DNA from 4 places in the Mesorhizobium sp. M1328 genome. Region 2 is predicted to be linked to each of the others. Evidence: predicted binding sites of a transcription regulator. Region 2 holds the regulator's gene; each other region holds the start of a gene.
The links. The regulator PhoB, encoded in region 2, activates phosphate uptake and scavenging genes when phosphate is short. The targets are predictions, from matches to a motif close to TGTCATNNANCTGTCAT.
Positions count from the first base shown of each region.

Region 1: NKH23_RS03960 (alkaline phosphatase D family protein) is a predicted target of PhoB. The motif match lies at 2,850-2,866, and genes of this name have one in related genera.
Region 3: phnC (phosphonate ABC transporter ATP-binding protein) is a predicted target of PhoB. The motif match lies at 3,147-3,163, and genes of this name have one in related genera.
Region 4: olsB (l-ornithine N(alpha)-acyltransferase) is a predicted target of PhoB. The motif match lies at 2,631-2,647, and genes of this name have one in related genera.

Region 1 is NZ_JAMYLO010000001.1:789,943-795,057, forward strand. It holds gene NKH23_RS03945 (hypothetical protein) at 1-589, opposite strand, end outside; gene NKH23_RS03950 (TetR/AcrR family transcriptional regulator) at 687-1,292, opposite strand; gene NKH23_RS03955 (MFS transporter) at 1,375-2,658, shown strand; gene NKH23_RS03960 (alkaline phosphatase D family protein) at 2,939-4,513, shown strand; gene NKH23_RS03965 (hypothetical protein) at 4,555-4,836, opposite strand; gene typA (translational GTPase TypA) at 5,035-5,115, shown strand, end outside.
Region 2 is NZ_JAMYLO010000013.1:134,167-139,281, forward strand. It holds gene pstC (phosphate ABC transporter permease subunit PstC) at 1-239, shown strand, start outside; gene pstA (phosphate ABC transporter permease PstA) at 243-1,094, shown strand; gene pstB (phosphate ABC transporter ATP-binding protein PstB) at 1,091-1,894, shown strand; gene phoU (phosphate signaling complex protein PhoU) at 1,927-2,634, shown strand; gene phoB (phosphate regulon transcriptional regulator PhoB) at 2,651-3,340, shown strand; gene NKH23_RS22060 (ROK family protein) at 3,350-4,594, opposite strand; gene xylF (D-xylose ABC transporter substrate-binding protein) at 4,881-5,115, shown strand, end outside.
Region 3 is NZ_JAMYLO010000002.1:77,770-82,884, forward strand. It holds gene phnE (phosphonate ABC transporter, permease protein PhnE) at 1-39, opposite strand, end outside; gene phnE (phosphonate ABC transporter, permease protein PhnE) at 107-1,063, opposite strand; gene phnD (phosphonate ABC transporter substrate-binding protein) at 1,230-2,138, opposite strand; gene phnC (phosphonate ABC transporter ATP-binding protein) at 2,228-3,076, opposite strand; gene NKH23_RS04935 (DUF1868 domain-containing protein) at 3,196-3,906, opposite strand; gene NKH23_RS04940 (DapH/DapD/GlmU-related protein) at 4,458-5,075, opposite strand; gene phnL (phosphonate C-P lyase system protein PhnL) at 5,072-5,115, opposite strand, start outside.
Region 4 is NZ_JAMYLO010000002.1:141,585-146,699, forward strand. It holds gene NKH23_RS05220 (fatty acid desaturase) at 1-360, opposite strand, end outside; gene NKH23_RS05225 (hypothetical protein) at 487-690, opposite strand; gene grpE (nucleotide exchange factor GrpE) at 928-1,563, shown strand; gene olsB (l-ornithine N(alpha)-acyltransferase) at 1,692-2,567, opposite strand; gene NKH23_RS05240 (hybrid sensor histidine kinase/response regulator) at 2,717-5,005, opposite strand; gene acuI (acrylyl-CoA reductase (NADPH)) at 5,095-5,115, opposite strand, start outside.

The DNA of each region.
Region 1 (5,115 bases), on a different contig from region 2:
AGTTATCGACGCGGCCGAAATCGGGCGTGTTGCCGATCACCACACGCTTGTCCTTGCCACAGGCGAAGGTGCGGGCCTTCTCGTCGGCAAGCTTGCGCGCCTGATCGTTGGCGGCGGGATTGCCGGTGGCGAGCACAAGGGCGATCGTGCAGCCTTCGTGGGCGTCAGGCTGGGCAACCTTGGCGACGATCAGGACTTCCGTCGACTTGTTCTCGCCCTCGCTATCGCTGATCGAGCGACGATGGATGACCGCGAAAGGGACGACAGTTTTGCCGTTGGTTTCGATCCGCCACTCGACTTTGGGTCCAGCCGAATTGAGACCGGAAAAGCTTTCCCAGACCGTGGTCATATCGCCAGGTGGAAAGCCGTAGAACAGCGATTCCCGCGCATCGTCGTAGGAAACCATCACCGGGTAGCCGCCATAGCCCGAACAGGCGAGGTCGGCCCAGTCGCCGTCGCCTTCCTCCGCCTGGGCATAGGTCACGCAGTCCTTCTCCCAGACGAGATCGCTATAGACGCTGGATATGTCGCCAGCCCGGGCGGCATTGCAGAAGCCAGCGAAGGCAAATGGGATCAAAAGAGCGCGCATGGCGGACAACTCCGTTTGGGCTGCCGCAGCGTACCGTCAAATTTAGCGGCAGCCTAGACGAACTCAGGCTGCTCACAGTGATCTGGTAAACGGAACGCTATTTCTTCAAGCTTGCTTCGATCAGAAGGTCGGCGTTGCGGGCCACGGACTTCGCCGGTCCGCCGGCACCGAACAGCTGCCCGCTGATATAGGCACCCTCGATCAGAAGCAGCAGCCCGTCGCCCAGCGTGTCGGCGTCGCGGGCACCCATTGCCGCCGCCATGGCGCGCAGGCGTCGGCGCAATTCCTGCTTGTTGGCCTCGCTCACCACGCGGGCCGGGTGGCCATGTTCGGGATACTCGACGGCCGCATTGGTCATGCCGCAGCCGCGATAGTCGGGCCTTTGCGTGCGCTTGCCGACACGCGTCAGGAAGGCGACGATCTGGGCGCGCGGATCGCCGGGATGGGCATTCACCGCCACGTCGAAGCGTTCCCAGAATTCGAGGTCATAGTGCCGGAGGTAGGATGCGGCCAGCTCATCCTTGGACGGAAAGCTGCGGTAGAGGCTGGGTTTGGTGACGCCGGCACGCCGCACGATCTCATCGACGCCTATTGCCCTGATGCCTTGCCTATAGAACAGATCGCGCGCCACCTGGAGGATCCGTTCGGCGGCGCGAGGCGGCGGTGCGTCATTGGCTTTGATCGTTGGTTCAATGTTTTTCATGCCTGGTCTGCCGATTGCCTGGTTGACAATGTTACCGGTCGGTACGTATGTTTCGCGCTCCTGCAACGTACCGGTCAGTAACATGATAGCTCAATCCCGTCCGTTTGGCCAGCGCTACGCTTTCGTCGTGGTCGCCGTCATCTTCCTCTGCCTGCTCATCGCGGCGGGCCTGCGTTCGGCGCCGGCAGTCATGATGCTGCCGCTGGAGAACAGTTTCGGCTGGCGGCGCGACGTCGTCTCGCTGGCGGCGGCCACCGGCATCTTCCTCTATGGCCTGACCGGGCCCTTTGCCGCAGCGCTGATGGAGCGGATCGGGCTGCGCCGCACATTGCTTGCCGCGCTGCTTTTGATGTCCGGATCGACCGCGCTCAGCCTGCTGATGACCAAGCCATGGCATCTGCTCCTCACCTGGGGCGTGTTTTCCGGCATCAGTTCGGGCGCTGTCGCCACCGTGCTCGGCGCAACCATCGTCAACCGCTGGTTCAAGACCAATCGCGGCCTGGTGATGGGGCTGATGTCGGCGTCCAGCGCCACCGGTCTGCTGGTCTTCCTGCCGCTGCTCGCCTCGCTCGCCCAGTCGGGCGGCTGGAAGCCGGTCGCCATTGCCATTGCCGTGGCCACCGCCGCCTTGGTGCCGCTGGTTTACATGCTGGTGCCGGAGCGCCCGGCCTCGATCGGCATGATGCGTTACGGTGCCGAGGCCGACGACGTGCCGCCGGCGCCGCCGGCCGCGCAAGGCAATTTCCTCGCGCATACACTGAGCACGTTGCGCCGAGCTGCCGGTACGCGCGTGTTCTGGTACCTGTTCGCCACCTTCTTTGTTTGCGGCTTCACCACCAACGGGTTGGTCGGCACGCATCTGATCGCCTTTTGCGGCGACATGGGCATCGGCGAAGTGCAGGCCGCAGGCCTGCTCTCGATGATGGGCATCTTCGATCTTATCGGCACGACACTGTCGGGCTGGCTCACCGACCGTTTCGACCCCCGCAAGCTGCTCGGCGTCTATTACGGTATTCGCGGCCTGTCGCTGATCTATCTGCCTTATTCCGGCTTCTCGGCGACCAGCCTGATCATCTTCGCCGTGTTTTACGGACTGGACTGGATCGCCACCGTGCCGCCGACGCTCAGGCTTTCCAACGAGGCGTTCGGCGACCGCAGCGGGCCGATCGTCTTCGGCTGGATCGTCGCCGGCCATCAGGTCGGTGCGGCGACAGCGGCCTTTTTCGGCGGCACCATGCGCGAGCTGCAAGGCAATTACGAGCTTGCCTTCCTGATCGCCGGCATGACGGCAATAGCCGCCGCCTGCATCTCGCTGCTGATCAACACCGCCCGCCCGGCGTTTGATCCGGAACCGCAGGCGGCTTGAGCTGCGACGGCTGAGCGCTAATCTCCCCCCTTGAGGGGGAGATGGCCGCGAAGCGGCCAGAGGGGGTCGGTCCGACCGGGCTCGGCCCCTTATCGCAGGCGCAGGAGGTCGGCGCTCCATGCGAGACAACCCCCTCTGTCGCCTTCGGCGACATCTCCCCCTCAAGGAGGGAGATTCGCCAGCCTGTTGATCGTCAGAAAACCTTCATCGTTTCGAAATGTGCCTGAAACATTGAAGCTGGAGCTTGGCGGCGACGTTCAACGCCATCCAGGAGACAGCCATGAACAAGATTTCGATGACACGGCGCGCTTTCGTCACGTCGGCCAGCGCCGTTGGCCTGGTCGGCGCCTCGGGTCTCGCCCTTCCCTATTACTCGCGCGCCAATCAGCGCCCGGCCTTCACCCATGGCATTCAGTCCGGCGACGTCGACGCGACCAGCGGCATGGTCTGGACGCGCACGGACCGGCCGTCGCGCGTCATGTTCGAAGTGTCGTCGACGGAAAGCTTCGCCAATGCCGTCCGCCTGGCGCCGCTCGACACCTCGCCGGCCAGCGATTATACGGTGAAGCGGCTGCTTACCGATCTCGCCTCCGACCAGGACATCTTCTACCGCATGGTCGCGGCCGATCTTTCCGACATCAACGCCGTTTCCGAGCCGATCGTCGGCCGCTTCCGCACGGCACCTGCCTCGAAGCGCGACATTCGTTTCGCCTGGTCGGGCGACACCGCCGGCCAAGGCTGGGGCATCGATGACACCGGCATGAAGACCTATGCCACGATTGCGAAGCACACGCCCGACTTCTTCCTGCATTCGGGCGATACGATCTATGCCGATGGCGCGATGAAGGACGAGGTCGACCTGCCCAATGGCGGCAAGTGGAAAAACACAGTGCTGATCGACGAAAAGCGCAAGGTTGCCGAGACGCTGGACGAATACCGGGCGCAGTGGAAATACAACATGATGGACAAGAACGTTCTTGCGCTCAGCGCCATCTGCCCGACTTTCTATCAGTGGGACGATCATGAGGTGCTGAACAACTGGTCGGACTCGAAGGACCTGTCGGCCGACGACCGCTACACCGAAAAGTCAATCCATGTGCTTGCGGCACGTGCGGCGCGCGCCTTCCACGAGATGACGACGATCCGCTACGAACCGTCGGAGCCCGGCCGCGTCTACCGCAAGATCGCCTATGGTCCGCTGCTCGACGTGTTCTTCCTCGACATGCGTTCCTACCGCGGCCCCAACGGTTCGGACATGCAGGAGACGATGACGCCTGAATCGCGCATCCTCGGCGAGCAGCAGATCAAGTGGTTGAAGCGTGAATTGGCGAATTCCAACGCAACCTGGAAAATCATCGCCGCGGACATGCCGCTCGGCCTCGTGGTCTGGAATGACGGTACCAAGAAGGTCGGGGCCGAGGCAGTCAGCAATGGCGACAATGGCCCGGCCAAGGGGCGTGAGCTGGAAATTGCCGACCTTCTTCGCTATATAAAGAATGTGGGTATCAGTAACACTGTCTGGCTCACCGCAGACGTGCATTACACAGCCGCGCATTACTACAATCCGGACAAGGCGCAGTTCCAGGACTTCAATCCGTTCTGGGAATTCGTTTCGGGTCCGATCCATTCCGGTACGTTCGGACCGAATGGTTTCGACATGACCTTCGGCCCGGAGCTGAAGTTCATCAAGGCACCGACTGCCGAACAGGGCCAGAACCTGCCACCGTCGGCCGGCCTGCAGTTCTTCGGCCTTGTCGACATCGATGGCATCACCGAGCAGTTGACGGTGCGGCTGATGGATCGCGACGACAATGAACTCTACAAGGTCACGCTCGATCCGGTGCGGTCGGCGTGAGGCTACTGTGAGGTTACCCTGGGATCACCCAAAGGGTGGCATCAATCGGGATAGCAAACGACGGGAATGTTGGGCCAGACGGCGCTGTCGCATCCAGCGTTTTGCTGCCTTTGCTTGAAGGCGGCGCTGACTGGCCCGGTCACAACCGGGTCGACGCCATCGGGAGCATCGGCAAAAAGCTGCTCGGCCGAAGGCGTGTCGGATTGCAGGGCAGGCCGCGTCTCTTTGAGCGACGCGGCCGACTGCGCCGCGCCTGCCGCGAGGAGGACGGCGAGTGCGGTACATGCCAAAATCGGCCGGAGTCTGATGCCTGCGTCGATCATGAAATTCGAACTGCCCGGACCATGAAAGGTTCCGCCTTGGTTAATAATTCCACTTCACACCAAGACATTTAAGATTTTGTGACTTTATTTGGTGGCTCGCCTCCTCTTTCGCAATTGCGAAAAACCCTGTATGAGCCGCCCAACCGAAAGAGGCAGCGCCTTTTGGCCTGCTGCCTGCAACGCTCCCGAGACCAAAACATGAAAATCCGCAACATCGCGATCATCGCGCACGTCGACCATGGAAAAACCACCCTCGTCGATCAGCTTCTGAAACAGTCC
Region 2 (5,115 bases):
TCGGCGAGACCATGGCGGTGACCTTCGTCATCGGCAACGCGCACCGCATCAGTGCCTCTCTGTTCGCGCCGGGCACGACGATCTCGGCGACCATCGCCAATGAATTCACGGAGGCCGACGGCGACCTCTACACCTCCTCGCTGGTTTCGCTCGGCCTGATCCTGTTCGTCATCACCTTCCTGATCCTTGCCGCCGCCCGCTATATGCTGATGCGGATCGACGCCCGTACGGGAGCCTGACCGATGTCGACATCCTCATCGCTCCACAGCCGCCGCAAAGCCAGGAATTCGGTGATGATGGCGCTTTGCGTCGTCGCCGCCGGCATCGGGCTTGCCTGGCTGGCGCTCATCCTCGGCGCGCTGGTCTATAAGGGTACGGCCGGGCTTTCGCTCGCGGTCTTCACCGAGATGACGCCACCACCCGGCGAGGCCGGCGGCCTGCTCAATGCCATCGCGGGCAGCCTGCTGATGACGATCATCGCCGTTGTCGTCGGCACGCCGATCGGCGTGCTGGCGGGAACCTACATGGCCGAGTATGGACGCTTTTCGCGCATCACCACCGTCGTCCGCTTCATCAACGACATCCTGTTGTCGGCGCCGTCGATCATCATCGGCTTGTTCGTCTATGAGCTGATGGTGCGGCCAATGGGACATTTCTCGGCCATTGCCGGCGCCGTGGCGCTTGCCATCCTGGTCATTCCGGTGGTCGTGCGCACCACTGAAGACATGCTCAACCTGGTACCGAACGCGTTGCGTGAAGCCGGTGCCGCGATCGGCGCGCCGCGCTGGGTGGTGATCCGTTCGGTCGCCTATCGCGCCGCATTGTCCGGCATCGTCACCGGTATATTGCTGGCGATAGCACGCATTTCCGGCGAGACGGCGCCGCTGCTCTTCACCGCGCTCAACAACCAGTTCTGGAGCAGCAATATCAACGCGCCGATGGCCAGCCTGCCGGTGACCATCTTCCAGTTCGCTCTCAGCCCTTACGAGGAATGGCAGCAGCTGGCGTGGACCGGCGCACTCATAATCACCCTGACGGTTCTGGGCTTGAGCATCCTCGCCCGCAGCCTTACCGGACGCAGAGAGGACAGATGACACAGATGTTGTCCCCGGACATGACGATGACCGAAACGGTCGCCGAGAAGACGAAGATCGAGGTCAAGAACCTCAACTTCTACTACGGCCAGAGCAAGGCGCTGAAGGACATTAGCCTGTCGCTGCCCGAGCGCAGTGTCACGGCCTTCATTGGGCCTTCGGGCTGCGGGAAATCGACGCTGCTGCGTGTGTTCAACCGCATCTATGAGCTCTACCCGAAACAGACAGCCGAGGGCCAGGTGCTGCTCGACGGCAAGAATATTCTCGACCGGTCGCAGGATCTCAATCTGCTGCGCACCAAGATCGGCATGGTGTTCCAGAAGCCGACGCCGTTCCCGATGTCGATCTACGAGAACATCGCCTTCGGCGTCAGGCTCTACGAGAATCTCGGCAAGTCCGAGATGGACGGCCGCGTCGAACAGGCGTTGAAGCGCGCCGCGCTGTGGAGCGAGGTCAAGGACAAGCTCAACGCCAGTGGCTTGAGCCTGTCCGGCGGCCAGCAGCAGCGGCTCTGTATCGCCCGCACCGTGGCCGTGAAGCCGGAAGTCATTCTGCTCGACGAACCGGCTTCGGCGCTCGACCCGTTGTCGACGGCCAAGATCGAGGAACTGATCGACGAATTGCAAGCCGACTACACGATCGTCATCGTCACTCACAACATGCAGCAGGCGGCGCGCGTGTCGCGCCAGACCGCCTTCATGTATCTGGGTGAGCTGGTCGAGTTCGACCGGACCGAGAAGATCTTCACGTCGCCCCGCGAGAAGCGCACGCAGGACTACATCACCGGCCGCTTCGGCTGAGCCGTTCCGATCATGCATATGAGGACAGGACCATGGGCGAACACACAGTCGCTTCTTTCGACGAGGATCTCGAGCAGATCAGCAAGCTGATCCGCGACATGGCCGACCTCGCCGGTTCGATGGTCGGCGGGGCGACCAAGGCCCTGTTGAATTCCGACAACGTGCTGGCGCAACGCGTCGTTTCCGACGACGCCATCATGGATGCGCGTCAACGCGAACTGGACGATCGCGCCATCACCCTGATCGCCAAACGCCAGCCGATGGCCCACGATCTTCGCCATGTCGTCGGAGCGATCCGTATGGCCGGCGACCTCGAACGCATCGGCGACCTTGCCAAGAACATCGCCAAGCGTGTGAGTGCGGTCGGCCTCAGCGTCACGCCGCGCGACCTGTCGCATTCCATCGACGCGATGGCGCAGCTGGTGCTCATCCAGGTGCAGGGCGTCATTGAGGAATATGCCGCAGGCGATGCGGCCGCGTTGGCCAAGCTGCGTGCCGCAGACGAGCGCATCGACGTCAAATACACGTCCGTGTTCCGCGAGCTGTTGACCTACATGATGGAAGATCCGCGCAACATCACCGCTTGCACGCATCTGCTGTTCTGCGCCAAGAATCTGGAGCGGATCGGCGACCATGTCACCAACATCGCCGAAAATGCGTATTATGTGCTGACCGGCGAGCAATTGCCGGTCAATCGTCCGAAGCAGGACGAAACGACAATGTCCGCGCCGGTGACATAATGGGGGTGCCCAGCCGATGATCGCACCACGCATAATGGTGGTGGAGGACGAGGAGCCGTTGGGTGTGCTGCTCCGCTACAATCTCGAATCCGAAGGCTACCAGGTCGAGGTGGTGACACGCGGCGACGAAGCCGAGATCCGTTTGCAGGAGAATGTGCCCGATCTTCTGGTGCTCGACTGGATGATACCAGCGGTTTCCGGCATCGAGCTCTGCCGCCGGTTGCGGGTGCGCCCCGAAACCGAGCGGCTGCCGATCATCATGCTGACCGCGCGCGGCGAGGAGAGCGACCGGGTGCGCGGTCTTTCGACCGGCGCCGACGACTATCTGGTCAAACCATTTTCGACACCGGAATTCATGGCCAGGGTCAAGGCGCTGCTGCGGCGCGCCAAGCCGGAAGTGTTGTCAAGCGTGCTGAAGGTCGGCGACATCGTGCTCGATCGCGAATCGCACAGGGTCTATCGCAAGAAGAGCGAAATCAGGCTCGGGCCGACCGAATTCCGGTTGCTCGAGTTCATGATGCGGCATCCGGGCCGCGTCTTCTCGCGCAGCCAGTTGCTCGATAATGTCTGGGGCGAGACGATCTATATCGACGAACGCACCGTCGACGTGCATGTCGGCCGGCTGCGCAAAGCCGTCAACAACGGCCGCATGCCTGATGTCATCCGCACCATCCGCGGTGCCGGCTACGCGATCAGGGAAGATTGATCCGCCGGGTCAGGCCACGTTCTTTCTGACGCGGGGCCTCATTTGCGCGCCCGGCGCGAAAATCTCCTGGTCGACGAAGCTTAACGCCCGCATCGCACAGCCTTCGCGGATCAGCGGCAATTCGTTCGGCTCGGTATCGAAGGAGATCGAACCCGAATGCTGGCCGCCGGCGGTCTGGGCGATGGCCTGGCGCAAGGCCGGCTCGATCAGATCGAAGGCGGCGGCACTGGCGCCGACCATCGCGACCGGTGCCGGATCGATCAGCGCGAACAGCGAGCCGAGACCGAAACCCAGCGCCTCGCCGGCCTTGCGGTAGGCCTCGCGTTCCGGCCCATCCTTCTCGCGCGCCCGGGCCGCCAGCGCGCGCATGTCGGCGTCGCTGACGTCGGCGATGGGTTCGCTGTCTTCGCTCATCTGCCTGGCGTTGCGCCAGATGGCGTAGTTGCCGGCATAGGCCTCGATGCAGCCGCGCCGCCCGCATCGGCAGAGCGCGCCGCCCGGACGATGGATCATGTGGCCAAACTCGCCGCCGGAGGAATGCGTGCCGGTGAACAGCTCGCCCTTCAACACCAGCCCCATGCCGATGCCGTGCGAAAGCAGGATGGCGATGAAGTCGTCGCGATAGCGATCCGGATCGCGCCAGCGCAAAGCCACCGCCATCATATTGCAGTCGTTCTCCACCGTGGCCGGGATGCCGAATTGATCTTCCAGCATATCGGCAAAGGCGATGTCCGTCTGCGGCGTGATCGGCGACCACAGCATGGCGCGTGCAGGGGAGTCGGTAATGCCCTGAATCGCCAGGGCGATGCGGGCGACACTGCGGACGTCAAGGTCTGGATCCTCCAGCCGGCGCCGGACGACGGCCATGCATTCGCGGATCAGCTCGTCGCGCGGCATGGTCAGCGTGTCCAGCCGGCGCTGTTCCTCGGCTACGACGTGTCCCGCATAGTCGATGATGGCGGCCGACAGGAAGTTGAGCGACAACACCACGGTCAGCACCGCCGCCGCTTCCGGGTTGAGGGCGAGGCCGACCTGCGGACGACCGCGTTTCAACGAAACGGGCTCGCTTGCCTTGCTCTCGGCGAGGATGCCTTCCCGTATCAGGTCGGAGGAGATCGCCGATATGGTCGAATGGCTGAGGCCGGTGGCTGCGGCGATCTCCGTACGCGATGGCTGGCCAACCCGGCGGACTGCCGAGATCACCATCGCCCGGTTGCGCCGGCGCAAATCGTCATGGCGGATTCCGACCGACATCGTTTTGCTTTCCTCCCGGTTGCCGCGGCCGCTCATGAACCGGAAGCCGTCGGTAATGTCCGACAAATAGTGTCGGATGCAGGCAAATAGTGTCAGATGCAGGTGGCGCTGTCATCGTTTATTCCGACGCTCGAAAAAACTCTCAGACTCATCAAAATCCATCAGAATCGATGTTGACAGCAGCCGGAGATCGGGCCAGTATTTTTTCGAGGCTCGAAAAAATTAGGGGCCTCTAAGCTGGTCTTTGGGCCAATGGTCACGCCGTACGCGGCGCAGGGAGGATATGATGAAGAAATTCACGACCGCCATTCTGGCGGGTGTCGCCATGACGCTGGCGCTGGCGTCGGTGGCGCAGGCTAAAGACAAGGTCATCGGCGTTTCCTGGTCGAACTTCCAGGAAGAGCGCTGGAAGACCGACGAGGCCGCAATGAAGGCGGCCATCGAGGCCGCCGGCGAGAAGTATATTTCCGCCGACGCACAGTCCAACCCCGGCAAGCAGCTCACCGACGTCGAGAGCCTGA
Region 3 (5,115 bases), on a different contig from region 2:
CTCGATCGACTGCATCTCATCGGCGGTCATTGCGGCCATGGGCAGTCTTCTTGTTGATTTGCCATGATCTTTTCCAAAAACCGGAATCCACTTTTTGGGATCATGGTCAGGCGCCCATCATGAATGCCTGCTCACCGACGAGCTTGCGGCGTAGCCAGGCGGAAAACTGGTCGACGAGGAAGATCGTCGTGAACAGCAGCAGCACCAATGCCAGCGTCTTGGCGCCGAAACCGCGCGAGATGGAGAGCTTCAGTTCCTCGCCGATGCCGCCACCACCGACCGCGCCGATAATGGTCGAGATACGCACATTGATCTCGATCCTGAGCAGCGTGTACGACATGAAATTGGGCAGCACTTGCGGCAGGCCGGCAAAGCGCACGCGCTCGAACCAGTTGGCGCCGACCGCGCGCAGGCCTTCTTCGGCGCGCATGTCGATGTTTTCATTGATCTCGTAGAAGAGCTTGCCGAGGGCGCCGATCGAATGCAGGCCGATGGCGATGATGGCCGCGACCGGGCCGGTCGAGAGGATGGCTGCGAACAGGCCGGCAATGACGATCTCCGGGAAGGCGCGAAGCAGTTCCATGAAGCGCTTGACGACGAGCCTGAGCACCGGACTGGGCGTCAAGTTGCGCGCGGCGATGAAGGAAAAGGGCACCGCAAAGACAAAGCCGATGAAAGTGGAAACCAGCGCCACGTTAAGCGTGGTGAGCATCAGCTCGAAATATTCGGGTAGATAAAAGCCGCCCCAGAGATAGACGCGACCAAGCGGGAAATTGAACTCCTGGCTGCCCTTGTCGTGCGGCGATGCGATGTCGAACAGCGCCCGCCAGACGTCGTTCCAGTCCTTGGGAACAAGCCAACTAAGGAAATCCAGTATGTGCGGTAGCCGATCGAAGAAATGCCCCGCATTGGCCTCGTCGGCGAACCACATGGCTGTGCACATGGCGACAAGCAGTAAGCCGATGCCGAGCGCCGTGTAGAACCGGCGCAAGGACGTCTGGCGTCGCCAGGCGTCTGCTGCCTGCCGGACCGCGTCTGAACGAATTGTAGCGGCGAAGGTCATACGGGGTCACGAGCGGACACGCAAAAAGGGCGGCGACCGCATCGGCCCGAAAGTCGAAGTTCGACTTTCGGAAAGCACGATGCGGCATCTAAGTGTTAGAGCGTACTTTGTGCGTCCAAGTGGACGCACGTCGCTCTAATGGACGCCGCCCTTTCCGCAATTGTCGTCAGCCGCCGATCGCGGCTTTGCGGGCTTCGACGATGACGCTGTAGAAGTCCGGCTTCACCGGAACGTAGCCGGTGAAATCGCCGCCTTCGATGGCCTCGAAGCAGGGCTTGTCCTTGGCCGGCAGGCTGGTGAAGAAGTTGGCGAGCTTGGCGGTCATATCGCCGCCGAGCGCGGTGCGCACGACCAGCGGGCCGTTCGGGATCAGGCCAGAACGCCAGACTTCGACGAAGTCGTTGGGGTCGACGGCGCCCTTGGCGACTTCCTTGTGGAAGGTGCCGGACGTGTAACCGTTCTTGAAGTCGCCGATGCCGGAAGAATCGTCAACCGCCACGTCGACCTTGCCGTCGCGGACGGCGAGAACGTTGTTCTCGTGACCGCCATTGAACTGCGTCGAGGCGAAGAAGGTTTCGTTCGAAGCGCCGGTGTCCTTCGGGATCTGGGTCAGCGGGATCAGATAGCCGGAGGTCGAATCCGGGTCGGCATAGCCGAGCTTCTTGCCCTTTGCCGACTTGATGTCGGTGATGCCGGACGACTTCAGCGCCAGGCCAATCGAATAATAACCGGTCGCGCCGTCGGTCTGCTGGGTGGTGAGGATCGGGGTGACGGCGTTCGGATCCTTGAGATAGACGCTGGCATAGCCTGACGCGCCAAGCTCGGCGAAATCGAGCGTGCCGCCGAGCAGGCCCTGGATGACGCCATCATAGTCGGCAGCCGGGAACAGCGAGACCTTTTCGAAACCGAATTCGGTCTTCAGATGATCGGCGAGGCACTGAAAGTTGCGCAGCCGGTCCGCTTCGTTCTCGCCGCCGAGAATGCCGACGCGGAATTCCTTGATATCCTGGGCGTGAGCAGCACTTGCTGCGATGGCGAGCAATGAAACCGCACCGAAAACCATCTTCCTGAACATTATCTCTCTCCTGTTGGTCCCGGCCTCGCGCCGGTAGCGTTCGAATTTTTGACGGGTGCCTTTGACGCGGGCGAGCGATCAGGCCGTTCTCAGCAACCAGGAAACGCTGGCTCGAGCGGTCCGGCGGATGCAGCGATCTTCTGTTTGACGGCGACACTGGTCGAGGTGATGGCCTCGGAGATTTCGGCGCCATTGCTGTCGGCGCCGTAGACCATGCGCACGGCCTCGCGGTTGAGGTCTTCGGGCGGGCCGTCGAAGACCACCTTGCCGGCGGCCATGCCGACGATGCGGTTGCAATAGTTGCGGGCCGTATCAAGCGTATGGAGATTTGTGATGACGGTGATGCCTTCGCGCAAATTGATGTCCTGCAGCGAATCCATCACCACCTTGGCGTTGAGCGGGTCGAGCGAGGCGATCGGCTCGTCGGCGAGCAACACCTTCGGCTGTTGCATCATGGCACGCGCAATCGCAACGCGCTGCTGCTGGCCGCCGGAAAGGGTGCCAGCAGGCTGCAGCGCGGTGCGGGCGATGTCGAGGCGCTCGAGAGCTGCAACCGCCTCGGCGCATTCGCCGCGGGAAAACATGCCGAACAGGTTGGACAGGGTCGAACGGTGGTTGAGCCGGCCGAGCAGCACATTGGTCAGCACGTCGAGGCGCGGCACCAGGTTGAATTGCTGGAAGATCATGGCGCAGTCGCGCTGCCAGCGCCGGAGCGGCGAGCCGCGCAACCCGGAGACCTCGACGCCGTCGAACAGGATGGATCCCTGGCTCGGATCGATGAGGCGGTTGATCATGCGCAGAAGCGTCGATTTGCCGGCGCCGGAGCGGCCGATGATGCCGACCATCTGGCCTTGCGGAATGGAGATGTGAACATTGCTGACGGCGGTGTTCTTGCCGAACCGTCGGGTGACGCCGCGGATTTCGAGCGTAGCTGACATGGTGCAGGCTCCAGTCCAGTCGCAATTGAAGGTCTGTTAACTCTCGCTAGCGCAGCCGCATGAACCTGCGGTGTCGGATTGATGTCAGTTTTGTTACCGCCCACAGCCTCGCAGCGCGATCAACCCAGCACAACAAGCTCCTCGAAATGCTTCATGTCGCTGAAGCTGCAGAAAGCCGGTGGTCGCAGCTCGATCACCGGTGCCTGATGCGCAAGGAGCGACAGGCAGTCATCGAACAGATCCTGCCATGCGGATGCCCGGTCGTCGTCCAGGCGCCGAATCGGGTAGGCGAAGGTGATGTGGAACACATAGTTGTCGTGGTCGGGATGCCGGTATCCGAACGGCACCGACAGGGCATCGCGCCAGGAACGCATAACGCGCCGGTCCTCGGTGGAAGCGCCGGCGACGGTCAGGCCAGTCGGTACGATTTCAACGACCCTGACGTTGAAAGCACCGCAGCCTTTGAAGCCGTTCAGGCGTTCCAGATAGAGGCGGGTCATGGCGTCGATGCTGGTGTCGAGGGGCACGTCCTGCGGCCAGTAGGGAAGGCGGCGGCGATGTTCGATGATGCCCTGGAAGAGCGTCATGTGCAGGCTGGAGACCGGCGTGAAGGCCAGCCGGTCGGCATCGGGCATCGCGCGCATCCGCTCACGCACCTCGATGACCCCCGCTTCTGAAGCCGAGCCATTGACGAGATGGCAGACGACCGTGTTGCCGGGCTCGTTGAGAAAATTACCAGAGGTGTCGTAGCGCCTGCCGAGATGCAGCGGAGGGGTCGGGTTGGTGCCGGCAAAGAATCCGGCGAGCGAAGGTTTGACTGAAACAGGCATTGCGATCTCCAGAGGAAAGGCCGCGTCCTGCCCCGACGATGTGTCAGGGACATGAAAACCGTGCCAAGAAGTAGAATATCAAAGGCAGGATTCGCCAAGCGATTCTGCCGGGGTTGCACATCATCAAGATTGAAATAAAGATTCAAATCCGTATCAAAGAGAGGCTTCCTAATTGCTACGTTGGCGCCAGTGGTTGCGGCTGTATGCTGCAGGGGTAGTCGCTGCGATAAGTTTCACAGTGGCCCTGGTTTTGATGTCCGTATATCGGGTTGGTAGCTTGAACCATCCAATATCGGGATACTTGTACAATTATGGAAATGGGCGCGACGCGGCCATTATTCTAATGATTCTCATTTTTTTAATCGCGTTAGTTACGATAAATTTCGCAAATAAGATTGAAGAAAAACAAAAATCACTTGTAGATATTGGTTATGACAAAAAATTTATAGAACTTATCAGGTTAAATCAGACTGGTGTTGCTATTCTAATCACGTTAGGATTTCTTTCTATTATTTTGGACATTTGCCTGAGCGGCTGACTTATTCGGGGCGTCAACCCCCATGCTTCTCCAAAAACTGATTGGCCGACAGTTCCCGAAAATCGTCGAGCGTGGCGCGCAGCCGGGCGTGATCCCAGTCCCACCAGGCGAGCGCCTGGTAGCGTTCCGCAGTGCGGCGGTCGAAGCGTTCGCGGATCGGCTTGGCCGGTACGCCGCCGACAATGGTGTAGGGGGCCACATCCTTCGAGACGACCGCCCCGGCACCGACCGCCGCGCCATCGCCGACGGTGACGCCGGGCAGGATGGTCGAGCCGTGACCGAGCCAGGTGTCGTGGCCGATGGTGACGCGTTTGGCGCGGCGCTGAGCGAAGAATTCGCTCTCGTGCTCGGCGTCGTCCCAATAGTCGGAGGCGCGATAGGTGAAATGGTGTAGCGTCGGCCGCCAGGTCGGATGATTGGTGGCATTGATGCGCACGCTAGCGGCGATGTTGGCGAATTTGCCAATCGTCGCGCACCAGACGGCGCAGTCCTGCATCATGTAGGAATAGTCGCCGAGAATGCTCTCGGAGACCCGGCTGCGTTCGGCGATCTCGGTCCAGCGGCCAAGCGTCGAGCTCTCGATCTCCGCCGTCTCGTGGACCAGCGGCGCCTCCGACAATTTCCTCGTCATGCCGCGATTTTCCCCGCGGCGAAGGCGGTCACGTCGATGA
Region 4 (5,115 bases), on a different contig from region 2:
GGCGTGATGGGTTGCGTGGGCGCGGCGCCAGCAATCGTAGGGCGTCAGTGTCAGCACGCCAAGCACGCGGCCGATCCAATCGTCGGCATAGCGGTTGGCAAAGAAGGACCCGTGGCCGCAATCGTGCTGGATCATGAATATCCGCACCAGAAAGCCGGCTGCCGGCAGGATGAGGACCAGACCCCACCAATGGCCATAGGCATAGGCGGCCGAGGACAGTGCCCACAGCGTGGCGAAGGGGATGAGGGTGATGGCGAGTTCGACGGCGCTGCGACGCCTGTCGGGCTTTTTATAGCGCGACAGGATTTTCAACCAGGCGCGCTTGCTGTTTGCCACAGCTTCGGGGGAAATCATGTTCATCATGAAACATAGGCGGAGCGGGGCGCTGCCGCAAGGCGGAGATCACGCAAAGTTACTGCGCGTAAATGTCGCGCGATGGCAAGGAATGCCGGCCACAATCGCCGGGCGCGGCGCCGGCGACGGTGTCTACCGACGGCGCCCGCCTGCGGCCACCTTGGCTTCCACGCCGTCCAGGCGGTCGAGCAATTCCTTCAGACGGTCGGGAATATCGGACTCCGTGCGGAAAGCCGGCAAGGTGCGCAGAAAGCGCTTGGTCGCCTCAGTGCCGAGCTGGCGCCGGATATCGGCAGCGAGCCCGTCGCGTTTTTCGCCGTTCCTGCGGGGCATCATCTCAAAATCCTGTGTCGGCTTCGAAACTCTTCCAAGGGAGGAATGGTTCCCGCATTGTAGTAGCCTGGCAAGCAAAGCCGTCGGGTACGGTAAAGTTTGAATTAAAATCGAAAGGTTTGCGCCGTCGGCCATCAAGCCACGACAGCGGCTACAGTATCGCTTGCCCCTTGATTTTTGGCCGCTAAACCTCGATATCGGGCGCAAATCCACACCATTCGAAAATGACGGGAAACGGCGATGAGCGACCAGGCAAAAGACGAACGCGTGCCCGATGAAGCCGAGAAGACCGAGGCTGCCGCGGAGCCAAGGGAAGGTGGCGTCGACAGCGACTATGAAGCGCTTGTGCGGCTTCTGAAGGAAAACGAAGAGCTGAAGGATCGCGCGTTGCGCGTCGCGGCCGACATGGAGAATTTGCGCCGCCGCACGGCCCGAGACGTCCACGATGCGCGCGCCTACGCGGTTGCCAACTTTGCACGCGACATGCTGTCGGTATCAGACAATCTGCGCCGTGCGCTGGATGCCATCCCGGAGGAGGCCAAGGCGTCCGGCGATGCCGGGTTCAAAGCGCTGATCGACGGCGTCGAGATCACCGAGCGCGCCATGCTGTCGGCGCTGGAACGTCACGGCGTGAAGAAGCTCGAACCCGAGGGCGAGAAATTCGATCCGAATTTCCACCAGGCGATGTTCGAGGTGCCCAATCCCGACGTACCGGCCAACACGGTCGTGCAGGTCGTGCAGCCCGGCTATTCGATCGGCGAGCGTGTGCTGCGGCCGGCCATGGTCGGCGTCGCCAAGGGCGGCCCCAAGCATGTAGCAAGCGAAGCGCCGGTCGAGCCGGGGCCGGTCAACGAGCAGGCTGAGAAGGATGCGTAAGTTAGGGGAGTAGGGGAATAGGGCAATACGGGAGTAGGGAATAACGCTACGTAAGGTAAGGTAGAGCAATTGCCTACTCCGGCCGTTGCCTTCTCTCCGCCTACTCCCCTATTCCCCTACTGCCCTACTCAGGCCGCAAACCGCTGCGCTTCCCCGCCATAATAATTGACGTAGCGGGCGCCGATCTCCTTGACTGGCATCACCACGAACACGTCGACCGTCGAGAATTCACGGTCGATGACGCAGCCGTCGCCAATGCGCGCGCCGACGCGCAGATAGCCCTTGACCAGCGGCGGCATCGCGGCGATCGCTGCCTTGGCATTGACGGCCTCGATCGGCATCAGATCCATGGAACAATAGCGCCCGGCGACGGCACGCACGTCCCACGATGAATTCGTCCGGCAGTGGTGGGCAAGATAGGTCAGCGCCTCGGCATGTGCGGCCGGCACGGTGCCGTGGAACGACGCGCAGCCGGTCATCACGCCGATGCCGTAATGGTTGATATAGGCCCAGATGCCTTGCCACAGCGCCTCGATGGTGCGCTTCGAGCGGTATTCCGGCAGAACGCAGGAGCGGCCGAGCTCAAGGAAGCGCTGGCCTGGATGCCGCGCGATCAGCTTGGTCAGCTCGAATTCGCCTTCGGAATAGAAGCCGCCGGCGGCCGCGGCAATCTCCTGCCGCAGCAGGCGGTAGGTGCCGACGATGCGGCGGTGCTCGGGGCCGGAAAGCGAAGTGTCGAAGACCAGCAGATGGTCGCAGAGGGGATCGAAGCGATCGGCATCGCGGCGGTCCTGCATCTGGAACAGGTCCTTCCTGGCACCAAGCTCGTCGTAGAACACCCGGTAGCGCACTTCCTGCGCGGCAGCGATCTCGGCCTCGTTGCGGGCGAGCCGCACTTCGAGATTGCCGATGCGGCCGAGCGATGCGCCTTTTATGACGGCATCGGCGTTCCGGCCGACGAGCAAAGGCCCGCTGGCGTTCGGCCGAGCATCACATTCCGGCATGACTGTATGCACGAGTGATTCTCCTTCGAGCCATCCCTCTTGGCACGGGGATACGTTGTAGGTGCAACAGGATTGTGACAGTACCGTGATACGGCTCTGCGGGCAATACTTCGTCGGCTGGGTAATCTATCAACCGTCTATGTTGTGCCTCAGGCGGCCACTTGGCCCTCGACCGCATGAACCAGGGCATCGGGGTCGAGCGGCTTGGTGACGAAGCCGCTGGCACCGTGAGCGAGCACGGCGTGGCGGGTCTTTTCCTGGCTGTCGGCCGACAGCACCATGATAGGCACCGGCGGCACCGCGGTCTCCTCCTCATGGCGGCGGATGGCGGCGATGGCGTCCAGACCGTCCATGACAGGCATGTGCAAGTCCATCAGCACCACGTCGTAGCGGTGCTTGTGGCCGGTGCTGATGACCGCCTCGACCGCGGCTTTGCCGTTGCCGACCACTTTCACGCGATGCCCGGCCTTCAGCAGCGTGGCGCGAGCCAGCATGGCGTTGATGTCGTTGTCCTCGGCGATCAGCACTGACAGGCCCTGCTGGCGGCCGCCAATGGCGTGCCCAGCCTGCGCGCCGCGCTTTTGCGGTTGTGGCTCTGCGATGACCGGCGCATGGCTGGTCAAAAGCACGCGCAGCAATGTCTCGCCGCGCACCGGCCTCGCCAGGAAGGTGGCGTAACCGTTGGCACGGAATTCGCCAAGCATGCCGCGGTCGGTCGGCGCGATCAGCGTCACCGCCTCGCAATCGGCAAATCCGCCCTGGCGCAGGCGCCTGAGCAGCCTGCCGTCGCTTTGCTCCATGGCAGCATCGATCAGCAGCACGTCGCAGCCCTCGGCGAAAGGGGTGGCCTGGGCGGCGGTGGTGGCCAGATCGACCGTGCCGCCATTGGCGCGAATGGTGCGGGCGATGGCTTCGGCCTCGACCAGGTTCTTCGACACGATCACCGCATGCCGGCCCGACAGCGGGTCCTGGCGGATCTGCGGCGCCTCGACGGCGGAAATAGCGGGAATATCGAAGACGAATTCGGACCCCTGGCCAAGCCGGCTCGACACAGAGATGGTGCCGCCCATGGCGGTCACCAGGCGCTTGGAAATGGCGAGACCGAGCCCGGCACCGCCATGCGCACGGGTCGAGGTGCCGTCAGCCTGTTCGAAGTCCTCGAAGATGCGCTCCATGTCCTCCTCGCGCAGACCGGGGCCGGTGTCGGTGATAGTGAAGCGGATGCGGTTGGTGGTTTCGGTGCGGACGCGGGCGATGCTTGCCAGGACGCCGCCGCTGTCGGTGAACTTGACGGCGTTGCCGATGAGGTTCAGCAGCACCTGCCTGACCCTGCCGGGGTCGGCGGTGATCAGCTGCGGCACGTCGGGTTCGACATGACAGCCGAGGCCGATATCCTTGGCAAAAGCCCGCGCCGCCAAAAGCTCGATGACATTGTCGGCGATCTCGCGCACCGACATCGGCTGCGGTTCGGGATCGAAGCGGCCGGCCTCGATCTTGGAATAGTCGAGCAGGTCCTCGATCAGCGCCAGCAGCGCGCTGGCCGAGGTCGAGATGGCGCCGACATAGGTCCGCTGCTCGGCCGAAAGGCTGGTGTCGGCGAGAAGCCGGGCCATGCCCATGATGCCGTTCATCGGCGTGCGGATCTCGTGGCTGACGGTGGCGAGGAAGCGCGATTTGGCCTGGCTCGCATGTTCGGCTCGCTCGCGGGCGGTGATCAGCGAGGATTCGGCGCGTTTGCGGGCAGTGATGTCACGGGCGATGGCGCGATGCGAAACGGCGCCGCTGTCCTTGTCGCGCACCGACAGCTCGATCCAAGAGAACCAGCGTGGGCCGTCCGGCGTGCGAATGGCGACATCGGTGGAACTCAGGCATTCATGGTCGGAAAAGGCGGCGTCGGGGACGATGCCGACATCGATGCCTAGTTCGGCCAGGGTCTTGCCGGCAAGGTCGCGCTGGTCGGTTTCGACAAGGTCGGCGAAAACCTTATTGGCGTAGACAATGTGGCCGTCGCGGTCACGATGGACGACGAGATCGCCGAGTGCATCGATCAGACCGCGAAAGCGCTCCTCGCTCTCCTGCATCTCCCACATGCGGTCGGCCAGCGTCTCGATCTCGGCGCGGCTGCGGGCGGTCGTGGCATCGAGAAGGGCCACCGCGCGGCGCTCGGTGCGCCTGTTGCGCAGATGCATGGCGAGCCCGGCGATGGCTGTCGCCCAAAGGCCGATGGTGATGAAGATCGGCGCTCCGGTCAGATGCGACAGGCCCGCCAGCACGACGATGGCGACGAGCGTCAGGAAGGGCAGGCCTTCGCGATTGGCGGCCGGCAGTTCCGGCGCCAGCGGCGGCGCGGCGACAAGCTGCCGTCCTGGCGCCTCGGGAGCCGTCCCGTCGGCCCGTTCGGCTGGTTCCGCCTCTCTGATGCCGGGTTCCGCAATCATACGGAACTCCTGCCAGACAGAGCTTATCGAAGGTTGTGGTTGATCGTTCGAATTTTAGCGGTCGCGCTCTTTTTTGTCCCTTTGGGGGCTCACATATCCACCACCACGCG